DNA from 3 places in the Kocuria himachalensis genome. Region 2 is predicted to be linked to each of the others. Evidence: riboswitches for the same ligand, from Rfam matches in the RefSeq annotation. Region 2 holds a riboswitch; each other region holds the start of a gene.

Region 1 (3,991 bases), on a different contig from region 2:
CGAGGAAGGTGTAGCCGAGCACCAGGGGGCCCAGCGCCTCGGGCAGGATCACCGTGGTGATGATCCTGGCCCGGGAGACCCCCATCGAGCGGGCCGCCTCGACGACGCCGGGGTCCACGCTCATGAGGTTCTGCTCGACGATGCGCGCCACCGCGAACATCGCGCCGATGGTCATCGCGAAGATCGCCGCGTTGGGCCCCAGACGGGTCCCCACGACGTCCTCGGTGACCGGTCCGAGCGCGGCCAGCAGGATGATGAACGGGATCGGCCGGACGAAGTTCACCACGACGTTGAGCACCTCGTGGACCGCCCGGTGCTCCAGGATGTTGCCCCGGCGGGTGACGTAGAGGCCCACGCCCACGAGCAGCCCGAGAAGACCGGCGAGCAGCAGCGTGACGGCCACCATGTAGAGGGTCTCCCCGAGCGCGGACAGCAGCTCGGGTCCCAGGACGGACCAGTCGTTCACGCGGCCACCTCTCTCAGGGTCGTGATGCGGGACATCGCGTCGACCACGGACTGCACGGCCGTGTCCTCCCCGATCAGCTCGAAGGTCAGGGAACCGAATGACTGCTCCTGCAGCACGCTGATCCCCCCGTAGGCGATGGTGAAGCGGACGCCGCGGGCGGCGCCGTCGGAGAGCACCCCGCCGATGTCCACGCCGTCGCCGACGTCCACGATCACCAGGCGCCCGCGGTGGGCGCGGCGGAGCCGTTCCACCTCACGGGCGTCGGGCACCGAGTGCAGGACGGAGGAGACGAAGCGGCGGGCGGTCTCGGTGCGGGGCCGGGCGAAGATGTCCACGGTGGAGCCGTGCTCCACGACCTTCCCGTCCTGCATCACGGCCACGCGGTCGGCGATCGCCCGGACCACGTCCATCTCGTGGGTGATGATTACGATCGTGATGCCCAGCTCCCGGTTGACCCGCTGCAGCACCTGCAGCACCTCCTGGGTGGTCTCCGGGTCCAGGGCGCTCGTGGACTCGTCGGCCAGGAGCAGCTTCGGGCTGGTCGCCAGTGCCCGGGCGATGCCCACGCGCTGCTTCTGCCCGCCCGAGAGCTGCTCCGGGTAGTTGCCGGCGCGCGCGGACAGGCCCACGAACTCGAGCAGCTCCGCCACCCGGGCCCGGCGCTTCTCCTTCGGCCAGCCGGCCCGCTTGAGCGGGTACTCGACGTTGCCGGCGACGGTGCGGGACGTGAAGAGGTTGAACTGCTGGAAGATCATGCCGATCTCCTGCCGGACGGGCGCCAGCTCGGTCTCGCGCCGACCGGCCACCTCGAAGCCCTCCACGGTCAGGGACCCCGAGGTGACGGGTTCGAGGCCGTTGATCAGGCGCACGAGGGTGGACTTGCCGGCGCCGGAGTAGCCGATGACACCGAAGATCTCGCCGCGCCGGATCTCCAGCGAGACGCCGTCCACGGCCACGACCTCGCGGCGGGCCCGGGCGGGCCCGGTCACGAAGGACTTGGTGACGTCCTCGAAGCGGACGACGACGTCGCCCGCCCCGGGCGGGACCCGCTCCGGTCCGAGCGGCGCGGTCACTTCTGGAGGTCCTCGGCGTACTGGTCGACGACCTGGATCAGCTCGTCCTGCGGAACGTCCTTCGACACCGCGGTGTTCTTGGTCTCCGCCTGCTCGGCCGCCAGCACGGCGTCCGTGTGGAACAGGTCGGCGACCTGGTGGAGGGTCTCGTCGTCCTTGTTCGCGCCGGTGGCCGCGAAGAAGTTCACGTAGGGCAGGGCGTTCTCGTTGTCCTCGCCGTCCGAGAAGAGCGCCGTGTTGGGGTCGATGTCCGCCCGGGCCAGGAAGGTGTTGTTCACCACCGCGCCGGCGGTGGAGCTCAGGGACAGGACGGTCTGCTCGGCCGAGACCGGGGTGACCTTCACCTTCGACTTCTCGGCGTCGACGTCCAGCTCGGACGGCGCCGTGGTGTCGGAGGTGAACTCGACGAGACCGGCGGACTTGAGCAGGAGCAGGGCGCGGGCCAGGTTGATCGCGTCGTTGGGGACGGCGATCTCGTCGCCCTCCTTGATCTGCTGCAGGGACTCGTAGCGCTCCGAGTAGAGGCCCAGGGGGTAGATCGAGGTGGAACCGATGGGGACGATGTCCTCGCCCGAGTTGTTCCGGTAGTCGGCCAGGAACGCACCGTGCTGGAACCAGTTCATGTCCAGGTCACCGCTGGTGAGGGCGGCGTTCGGCTGGTTGTAGTCGGTGAACTCCACCAGCTCGACCTCGATCCCCGCCGCCTCCGCCTCCTCGAGGAAGGCCTCGTGGACCTGGGTGCGGCCGTCGGTGCCGATCTTGATCACGCCGTCGTCGTAGGGTGCGGCGGCCTGGTCGGATCCTCCGCAGGCGGAGAGGGTCAGGCTGAGGGTGGTGGCCAGTGCGAGGAGGGTGAGGCGCTGCGATCGCATGTCGAGCCTTTCCATGGGTCCAGGAAGTCGGATGTCGGCGCCAGGGCCCGAGGGTCCGGCGGCGTCCACGGTTGCGGGCGTCGTCGCGCCGGTGGGCGCGGAGCGGTCGAACCGTACTTGCCGCCGGCTGCGTCGTCGCGCCGTGGCCGGATGGTCACCTGGGGCACCCCACTACGGGAGAGGGTTGCCGCCCAGCTAGCCAGAGCTTCGCGCTGGGACTCGTCATCCGCCGGGAATCGTAGCACGGACCGCGGCCCGCTCCGTCAGCCGGCGATCACCTCGCGGGCCCGCCGGCGGGCCCAGCGCTCGGCCGCCATCACGGCCTCGAGCTCCAGCGGGCCGCCGTCGTCGTGCTCGCCCAGCACCGCCTCGACCGTGTCCACGATGGCGGTGAACCGGATCCGGCCGTCGTGGAAGGCGTGCACCGCCTCCTCGTTGGCCGCGTTGAACACGGCGGGGAAGGTCCCGCCCCGCTCCCCCGCCGCCTTGATGAGCTCGACGGCCGGGAACGCCACCGGGTCGAGGGGCTCGAAGGTCCACTCCGCGGCGCGCGTCCAGTCGCACGGCCGGGCGGCGCCGGGCACCCGGTGGGGCCAGGCCAGGCCGAGGGCGATGGGCAGGCGCATGTCCGGGGGCGAGGCCTGGGCGAGGGTGGAGCCGTCCACGAACTGGACCATGGAGTGCACGACCGACTGGGGGTGCACCACCACGTCGATGCGCTCGAGGGGGACGTCGAAGAGCAGGTGGGCCTCGAGCACCTCGAGGGCCTTGTTCACCATGGACGCCGAGTTCGTCGTCACCATCAGGCCCATGTCCCAGGTCGGGTGGCGCAGCGCGTCCTGCGGCGTGACCGATTCCAGCTCCGCGCGGGACCGGCCGCGGAACGGTCCGCCGGAGGCCGTCAGCACGAGCCGGTCGACCTCTCCGGCGGTGCCGCCGCGCAGCGCCTGCGCGAGTGCCGAGTGCTCGGAGTCCACGGGGATCAGGGCGTCCGGGTCCCCGGTGGCCGCGGCGGCGGCCTTCACGAGGGCGCCGCCGGCGATCAGCGACTCCTTGTTCGCCAGCGCGAGCTTGTGCCCGGCCCGCAGCGCCGCCAGCGTGGGCGCGAGCCCGATGGAGCCGGTGATGCCGTTGAGCACGAGGTCCGCGCCGGGATGTGCGGCGGCCGCGGACGCCGCGCCGGGCCCGTGCTCGATGTCCGGGCGGTAGCCCGCCGCCCCGGCGGGCGCGGCCCGCTCCGCGATCAGCCGTGCCAGCCGGGCGGCGTCCTGACCGGTGCCGCTGGTCGCCACGACCGCGGCGCGGGTCTCGACGGCCTGGTCGGCGAGCAGCTCGAGGTGGCGTGCTCCGGCGGCGAGGGCGACCACGGTGAACGGGGCCGCGCCCTCGAGCTCGCGGGCGGCCCGCACGACGTCGAGCGCCTGGGTGCCGATCGAGCCCGTCGAGCCGAGGACGCTGATCCTGCGGGGACCGGCGGCGGCCAGCGCGCTCAGCTCGGGCGTCGGGCGGGCGCGTGGAGGGGAGGCGGGGGGCGTCATGGCCCCAGTATCCCCCAGCGGTCGCCCCGGACCCGTGCCTCC
Region 2 (3,991 bases):
CTGAAGGACGTCGAGGGCGTGGACAGCAGGTTGGTCCCCACCAGGTAGGGCAGGATCAGGGCCAGCGCCACGGCGGTGGACGTCCGCGCGCGGACCGCGAGGAACGCCCCGCCCAGGGCGAGCACCATGAGGGTGCCCGAGACGATCCGCAGGCCCTCGAGACCGGTCAGCGCCAGCACGGGACGGGTGAGCACGGTGTAGCCGGCCCAGTACTTGAAGTAGTCGTTGTCGGTGAGCACGGCCCCCCCGGAGAGGGCCCGCAGCTGCTCCGGGCCGCCGCCGCAGGTGGCGAGCCGGGGCATCCGGACGGCACGGCTGAACGCCGACTCCTCCGGGGACGCGCCCAGGCCCGTGCCCGCCACGACGCACTCGGTGAAGGTGTCGGCGGGTCCGCCCATCCGGTCGATCGTCCCGTGCGGGCCGTAGGTGCCGTCCTCGACCGCCGCCAGCAGGTTCTCGACGATGGGCCGGTCCGGCACCGCCTGGCCCGCCGTCAGCAGCCCGAACAGGGCGAACTGCAGGACCAGGAGCATCCCCAGCCCCTGGGCCCAGGGCAGCAGAGGGACCAGTCGCGACCGCAGCCCCTCCCGCCCCGCGCTCACGGCAGCTGCCGCCGGCGCTCCGTGCCGCCGGACCCGGTCCGTTCCTGACCGTCCCCGCCGTTCCAGGGGGGAGCCGGTTGCCGCAGGTAGAACAGCCTGGAGGTCTCCCGGCGGATCTTCGCCTGGCCGCTGAGCAGCACGCCCATCAGCAGGAACACCCCGGACAGGATCATCAGGGAGGCGGCCAGGAGCGCCGTCGGGAAGCGCGGGACGAGTCCGGTGCCGGCGAACTCCGCGACCACGGGGAGGCCGAGGACCAGGCCCAGCAGGAACAGCGCCAGCGAGACGGCACCGGTGACGAAGAACGGGCGCTCGTGGAAGAGCAGCTGCCCGAAGACGCCCAGGATCCGGAAGCCGTCGTGGTAGGTCCGCAGCTTGCTCTCGCTCCCCTCCGCCCGGTCGCGGAAGCCGACGGCGACCTCGGTCTGCGGCATCCGCGCGTTGACGGCGTGCACGGTCAGCTCCGTCTCGATCTCGAACCCGCGGGAGAGACCGGGGAAGGACTTGACGAAGCGGCGCGAGAAGACCCGGTAGCCGCTGAACATGTCGGAGACCCTCCGACGGAAGGCGAAGGTGACGAGCGCGTTGAAGAACCTGTTGCCGGACTCGTGCCCCGACCGGTAGGCGGTGCTGGTGACCTGCCGGCGCACGCCCACCACGTGGTCGTAGGGTCCGGCGAGCAGCGTCTCGATCAGGAGAGGGACGTCGGCCACGTCGTAGGTGTCGTCGCCGTCGATGAGCACGTAGACGTCGGCGTCCAGGTCCGCGAAGGCCCGCCGGACCACGTTGCCCTTGCCCTTCTCGTCCTCGCGCCGCACGTGCGCCCCCGCACGCCGGGCGGCTTCGACGGTGCCGTCGGTCGAGCAGTTGTCGTAGACGTGCACCTCGATGCCGGGCACCGCGGCGTGCAGGTCGGTCACGACCCGCGCGACGGCCGTCTCCTCGTTGTGGCAGGGCACGACGGCGACGATGCGGGGGGTGGAGGGCATGGGCACTCGTTCCTGCGGTCCGGGGCGGGGGGTGGCTCGTCCATTATGGCGAGTGGGCGCGGGGCGCAGGACCGTGGTCCCCCGCCGGTGCGTCGACGTGCGTCCGTGTTGCGTCCTGTGACGTCCCGGTCGTCACAGTCGGCGCACCGGCGTCTTCTGGGCGTCCGCACTTGGCAGCACGGCGGGGCAGCCGCTGGAATGGGTCCTGCATCTATCCAGAGCGGCCGAGAGACCTGGCTCGTCGACGCCGCAGCAACCATCCGCGCCCCCGCCACGGGGTGGGCGGAACGGTGCTCCCGCCAGGACCGATGGAGCTGTCGCTTCCCTTCCGGGTCCACCCCGGGACGGTTGCTGCCCTCCCTCGGGGTGACCCTTGGAGGAAGAACGTGACACCACCCCCGATCCCCCGGCCGGCGCCGCCGTCCCTGTCCTACGAGCTGTATCCACCGCGCAGCGCGGCGAGCGCCGACACGCTGCTGCGGACCATCGAGGAGCTCGAGCCCACCCGGCCCGACCACGTCTCGGTGACGTACAGCGGGGACGAGCAGCGCCGGGACAGCTCGCTCGCCCTGCTCGACCACCTCCTGGCCCGCACGAGCCTGCGGCCCCTGGCGCACCTGACGTGCGTCGGCAGCACCCGGGCCGAGCTGGAGCAGACCGTGGCCGTGCTGGTCCGACGCGGCGTCCGGGGCGTCCTGGCCCTGCGCGGGGACCGGGAGCCGGGGGCCGAGCCGGGCGAGCTGCGGCACGCCGGCGAGCTCGTGGAGCTCGTGCGGGAGGTCGAGCAGCGCCACACCGCGGCCCTGGCGGCCGGCCGGCTCGCCGTAGGCGTGGCCGCCTACCCGACCCGGCACCCGGAGTCGCCCTCGTTCCGGCACGACGTCGAGGTGCTGCTGGCCAAGCAGCGCTCCGGGGCGGACTTCGCGATCACCCAGGTCTACTTCCGCCCGCAGCGCTACGAGCGCCTCGTCGCGGCGGCGCGCGCTGCCGGGGTGACCATCCCGATCGTCCCGGGGATCATGCCGGTCACCGACCCGCGGCGGCTGCGCACGCTGTGCCGGCTGGCCGGCCTGGCGCCCCACCCGGGTCTGGCCGCGGCGCTGGAGGACGCACCCGGTCCCGTCGAGCGGCACCGCGCCGGCGTGGCCTTCGCGGCGCGGCTGGCCCGCGCCGCCCTGGACGCCGGCGCCCCCGGAGTGCACCTCTACACCTTCAACGAGCACCGGGCCGCGCTCGACCTGCTGGAGCACGTGGAGCTCCCGCGCGTCCCGCACGTGCCCGTCCCGCTCGACGACCTGCTGCTCCCCGCCTGAGCACGCACTGCCCCACCGTTCCGCACGACCTCTCGACCCCTTTTCAGGAGACCACCATGACCACTGTCCCGTTCCCCGCCGCCACCATCACCGGCTACCCCCGGATCGGCCGCCGCCGCGAGCTGAAGACGGCCCTCGAGGCCTACTGGGCCGGGCGCTCGACCCGCGAGGAGCTCGAGTCGACGGCCGCCGACCTGCAGCTCGCGACCCACCGCCGGCTCGTGGAGCTGGGCCTCGGCGCCCAGGACTCGTCGCTGCCCGCGGCGTTCCCCCTCTACGACCAGGTGCTGGACACCACCGTGGCCCTCGGGGCGGTCCCGTCCCGCTTCGCCGACCTCGCCGACACCGAGGGCAGGCTCGACCTCGACGCGAGCTTCGTGCTCGCCCGCGGCGACGCCGGGCGCGCTCCGCTCGAGCTGACCAAGTGGTTCGACACCAACTACCACTACCTCGTGCCCGAGATCGGCCCGGAGACCCCGTTCCGCGCCACCGCCGACCGGCTCGTGGCCGACGTCCGCCGCGCCGCCGCGCACGGCTTCGCCGTCCGCCCGGTCCTCGTGGGCCCCGTGTCCTTCCTCCTCCTCGCCAAGGCGGACGACGACGCCCCCGCCGGCTTCGACCCGCTGCAGCGGCTCCCCGAGCTGCTGCCCGTGTACGCGCAGCTGCTGGGCGAGCTCGCCGCGGCCGGCGCGGACTGGGTGCAGCTGGAGGAGCCGGCCCTCGTGGCGGACCAGCACGTCCCCGCCGAGCAGCTCGCCGCGTCCGTGTGGGACGCCTACACGACCCTGACCGCCGTGACGGCGCGCCCGCAGCTGTTCGTCACCACCTCCTACGGCTCCCCCGGGCCGCTGCTGCACCCCCTGGCCTGCTCCGGGGTGGAGGCCCTGCACCTCGACCTCGTCAAGGGCGCGACCCCGACGCCCGAGGAGCTGGAGTTCTTCCAGGGCGAGGACTCCGCCGTGCTCGTGGCCGGCGCCGTGGACGGGCACAACGTGTGGCGGGCCGACCTCGCCGGCCGGCTCGACCAGCTCGGGGAGCTGGCCCGCGGGGGCGCCCAGGTGTCCGTGGCCTCCTCCACGTCCCTGTT
Region 3 (3,991 bases), on a different contig from region 2:
TCGGCCGGGGGCGCCGTGTGCGGCAGCTCCGAGGACGGGTCCGAGAAGGCCCCGTCCAGGTCCAGGAGCACGGCCCCGGGAAGGGCCTCCTGGGCCCGGTTCAGCGTGGAGCTCGCGTCCACGAGCACGAGCCGGGGGTCGTGGAGGTGCTCGGCGAGCCAGTGGGTGCTCACCACGGGCCCGGGGGGCTCGAGCGGGGTGCCGTCCTGCGGGGTGCCGGTGCTCATGCGCCCCAGGCTAGCGCCGTCCGCGGCGGGCCGCCGGGTCAGGAGACGCCCGCGAGCGCGCGCTCGAGGTCCTCCAGCTGGTCCTCGACGTCCTCGATGCCCACCGAGAGCCGCACCAGGTCCACGGGCACGGCCAGCGCGGTGCCCCGGACGGAGGCGTGCGTCATCTCCGAGGGGTAGCAGATCAGGGACTCCACCCCGCCCAGGCTCACCGACAGCGAGTACAGCCGGGTGCCCTCCGCCACCGCGCGGGCGGCGGCCTCCCCGCCGGCGAGCCGGAAGGAGACCATGCCGCCGAATCCGCGCATCTGCGCGGCGGCGAGCGCGTGGCCGGGGTGCTCGGGCAGCCCCGGGTAGAGCACCCGCGAGACCTCCGGGCGCTCGAGGAGCCACTCGGCGATCCGCTGCGCGCTGTCCTGGTGGCGCTCCATCCGCAGGCTCAGGGTCTTGAGCCCGCGGGCGGCCAGGTAGCTGTCCTGGGGGCCCGCCACGGCGCCAGCGGCGAACTGCTGGAAGCCGACCGCCTCCGTGAGCGGGGCGCCCCGCCACTCGGCCGTCCCGACGACCACGGCGCCGCCGAGCACGTCGGAGTGCCCGCCGATGTACTTGGTGGTGGAGTGCACCACGGCGTGCGCGCCCAGCTCGAGGGGGTTCTGCAGGTACGGGGACGCGAAGGTGTTGTCGACGACGAGCAGCGCCCCGGCGTCCCGGGCCAGCTGCGCCCAGGCCGCGACGTCGGCGATGCCGAGCAGCGGGTTGGACGGCGTCTCGAGCCACAGCACCTTCGTGGCGCCGGGCCGCACGGCCGCGCGGACCGCGTCGAGGTCCGTGATCTCCACGGGCGTGTGCGCGATCTCCCACGGGGCGAGGACCGTGGTGATCAGCCGGTTGGTGCCGCCGTAGCCGTCGGCGCCGAGTACGATGTGGTCGCCCGGGCGCAGCACCGCGCGCAGCAGGGCGTCCTCGGCGGCGATCCCCGAGGCGAACGCGAACCCGCGCTCGCCGCGCTCCAGGGCCGCGAGCTGCTCCTCGAAGCCGCTGCGGGTGGGGTTGGAGCCGCGGCTGTACTCGTGCCCTGCGCGGAGCACGTTGATCCCGTCCTGGGCGAACGTGGAGGTCTGGTAGATCGGCGGGATGACCGCCCCGGTCAGCGGGTCGGGCTCCTGGCCGGCGTGGACGGCGGTGGTCGTGAAGCCCCGGTGGCGGGTGCGGGTCTCGGTGGAGGATGTCATGGCGGTGCTCACTTCCGGGAGGTCTGGACGGTGTCGACGACGGTGTCGAGGGCCTGGCCGAGGTCGGCCACGAGGTCCTGGGGGGACTCGAGGCCGATCGACAGCCGGATCGTGGTCTCGGCGATCCCGCCGGCCCGGCGCTGCTCGGGGGTCAGGCGGCAGTGCGTCATCGCCGCCGGGTGGGCCACGAGGCTGCGGGTGTCGCCGATGTTGGCGACCAGCTTGAACAGCCGGAGCGCGTCGATGAACGGTCCCACGGCGTCGTCCGGGGCGGCGAGGTCGAAGGAGAACACGGAGCCGGTCCCGCGCGGGAAGTCGCGGGCCGCGATCCCGGCGCCGGGGTCCCCGGGCACGCCGGGGTGGTGGACGCGGGCGACGGCGGGGTGCTCCGCCAGGAACTCGGCCACCGCCAGCGCGGAGGCCGTGTGGCGGGCCACGCGCAGGTCCAGGGTCTCGGTGCCCTGCAGGATCTGGCTGGCGTTGAACGGGGACAGCGTGGTCCCGAGGTCGTGCACGTACTTGGCGCGGACGAGGTGCAGGTAGGGGCTGGCCCCGGCGCACTTGTCGACCAGGCTCAGCCCTCCCCAGCGGGCGCGGGCCCGGGTGAACTGCGGCCACTTGTCGGGTCGCGCGGACCAGTCGAAGGTCCCGCCGTCCACGACCGCCCCGGCGAGCGCGTTGCCGTGCCCGCCCAGGAACTTGGTGGCCGAGTGCACCACGATGTCGGCCCCCTTCTCCAGCGGCCGGTACAGGGCCGGGGACGCGAGGGTGTTGTCGACGACGACGGGCACCCCGGCGGCCCGGGCGACGTCGGCGATCCCGGGCAGGTCCGGGAGGGTGGCCAGGGGGTTGCCGATGGACTCGAGCAGGAACGCGCGGGTGTCGGGGCGCACGGCCGCGGCCCACGCCCCCGGGGCGGTGGGGTCCACGAAGGAGACCTCGATGCCGTAGTCCGCGAAGGAGTCGGTGAGGAGGTCCACCGTCCCGCCGTAGAGCTTCTCGGAGGCCACGAGGTGCTTGCCGGTGCCCTGGCCGAGCAGGGCCAGCAGCGCGACGGCCACGGCCGACTGCCCGGAGCCGGTCGCCACGGCGCCCGCGCCGCCCTCGAGGTCGCTGATCCGCTGCTCGAGCACGGCCACCGTGGGGTTGCCGGTGCGGGTGTAGGTGAAGCCCGCCCGGGTCTGGGCGAACATCTGCCGGGCCGCCTCGTAGTCCGGGAACTCGAACGCCGCGGTCTGGTAGATCGGCACCGTCAGGGTGCGCTGGGTGACCTGGTCGTGGGTGCCGGCGTGGATCTGCCGGGTCGCGAGGTCGTGATCGGTCACGGGGGTGGACATGGCGCTGCTCCTGTGCGCTTGCTCTTACCCGCACCGGTCATCCGCTCGGGCCCGGTGGGCACGCCGCGGAAGATGCAGGCCGCTTCCTCATCCGAACCACCCAATGAGCATGGGGTTGGTGCGTGACCAAGTCGGAGCTTGGCGGTCACGTCTCGTGAAGCTGGAACAACACTATGCGCAGAGGTAGTGGCTGTCCCTCCGCGACGGAAGATGACGACCGTGACGGTTCATGACGCCGGCCGTGCGCGGCGGACGTGCCGGGCCCGGGCGTCAGGCCCGCGTGTCGATGTCCTCGAAGATCAGGAACGTCTGGGTGTCCACCACGCCGGGCAGCTGCTGGACGTGCTCGAAGATGACCTGCCGCAGGTGCACGGTGTCCACGGCCCGCACGAGGAGCATGACGTCGAAGTTCCCGCCCACCAGGGCGATGTGGTGCACGGCCGGGATCGCCCGGAGCTGGGCGCACAGCTCCCGCCAGGTGTTCTGCTGGAGCTTGAGCGTCACGTAGGCGGAGGCCTGCAGGCCCGCCCGCACCGGGTCGATCACGGTGCTGAAGCGCAGGATCACCCCCTCGTCCCGGAGCCGGTTGATCCGGGCGTAGGCGTGGGCCCGGGAGACGTGCACGGCCGCGGCGATCGAGGTCACCGACTGCCGCGCGTCCCGGGACAGCTCCGCGAGGATCTTCCGGTCGGTCTCGTCCAGCGGCACGGGGGTCGAGGGCACGGCGGGCTCCTTCGGGGCGGGTCGGTCGCAGCGTCCGGAACGTGCCGGACGAATGCGTGTGCTCCACGCCACACTAGAACATTTCGTCCACGCGTAGTGCACTGTCTGTCTCAGTCTTCTGCATTTTCCCGGCTCTGTGGATACGAACCATGTCCGGTTCCCATACTGGGGAGACAGAGCTGCACCAGCCTTCCTGCCTCCCCGGGCCCGCGAGCGGACCGGGGACCGACCGAGGGGACACCATGAGCCAGACCGTCGAGACCCCCGGGGACCCCATCCTCCGGGCCTCCCAGACCTTCGGCATCACGCCGGAGCAGTACATGCTCCCGGCCCGCGGCGAGATCCGCATGGTCGACCCGAGCGGGAGGCTGCTCGCCCCCGAGGAGCAGGGCACCGGCCCCGGCCACGAGTACCCGCTGCCCGCCCGGGACGTCCTGCTGGACGCCTACGAGAAGCTGGTGGTCGGACGGCG

What was found. A riboswitch is a leader RNA that binds a small molecule or an ion and turns the genes downstream of it on or off. The one in region 2 is predicted to bind S-adenosylmethionine.
Region 1: another riboswitch for S-adenosylmethionine. It lies ahead of ACYVM4_RS09650 (MetQ/NlpA family ABC transporter substrate-binding protein); the one in region 2 lies ahead of ACYVM4_RS14635 (methylenetetrahydrofolate reductase).
Region 3: another riboswitch for S-adenosylmethionine. It lies ahead of ACYVM4_RS02780 (O-acetylhomoserine aminocarboxypropyltransferase/cysteine synthase family protein); the one in region 2 lies ahead of ACYVM4_RS14635 (methylenetetrahydrofolate reductase).

The regions. Positions count from the first base shown of each region.
Region 1 is NZ_BAAGPL010000015.1:82,237-86,227, forward strand. Features, by position in the region: gene ACYVM4_RS09640 (methionine ABC transporter permease) at 1-406, opposite strand, end outside; gene ACYVM4_RS09645 (methionine ABC transporter ATP-binding protein) at 463-1,539, opposite strand; gene ACYVM4_RS09650 (MetQ/NlpA family ABC transporter substrate-binding protein) at 1,536-2,411, opposite strand; SAM riboswitch class IV at 2,520-2,638, opposite strand; gene dxr (1-deoxy-D-xylulose-5-phosphate reductoisomerase) at 2,675-3,949, opposite strand.
Region 2 is NZ_BAAGPL010000019.1:477,177-481,167, forward strand. Features, by position in the region: gene ACYVM4_RS14625 (hypothetical protein) at 1-602, opposite strand, end outside; gene ACYVM4_RS14630 (glycosyltransferase) at 599-1,591, opposite strand; SAM riboswitch class I at 1,800-1,906, shown strand; gene ACYVM4_RS14635 (methylenetetrahydrofolate reductase) at 1,978-2,904, shown strand; gene metE (5-methyltetrahydropteroyltriglutamate--homocysteine S-methyltransferase) at 2,961-3,991, shown strand, end outside.
Region 3 is NZ_BAAGPL010000003.1:212,949-216,939, reverse strand. Features, by position in the region: gene ACYVM4_RS02790 (sulfurtransferase) at 1-227, opposite strand, end outside; gene ACYVM4_RS02785 (cystathionine gamma-synthase) at 266-1,459, opposite strand; gene ACYVM4_RS02780 (O-acetylhomoserine aminocarboxypropyltransferase/cysteine synthase family protein) at 1,468-2,796, opposite strand; SAM riboswitch class IV at 2,835-2,956, opposite strand; gene ACYVM4_RS02775 (Lrp/AsnC family transcriptional regulator) at 3,067-3,519, opposite strand; gene ACYVM4_RS02770 (thiamine pyrophosphate-dependent enzyme) at 3,762-3,991, shown strand, end outside.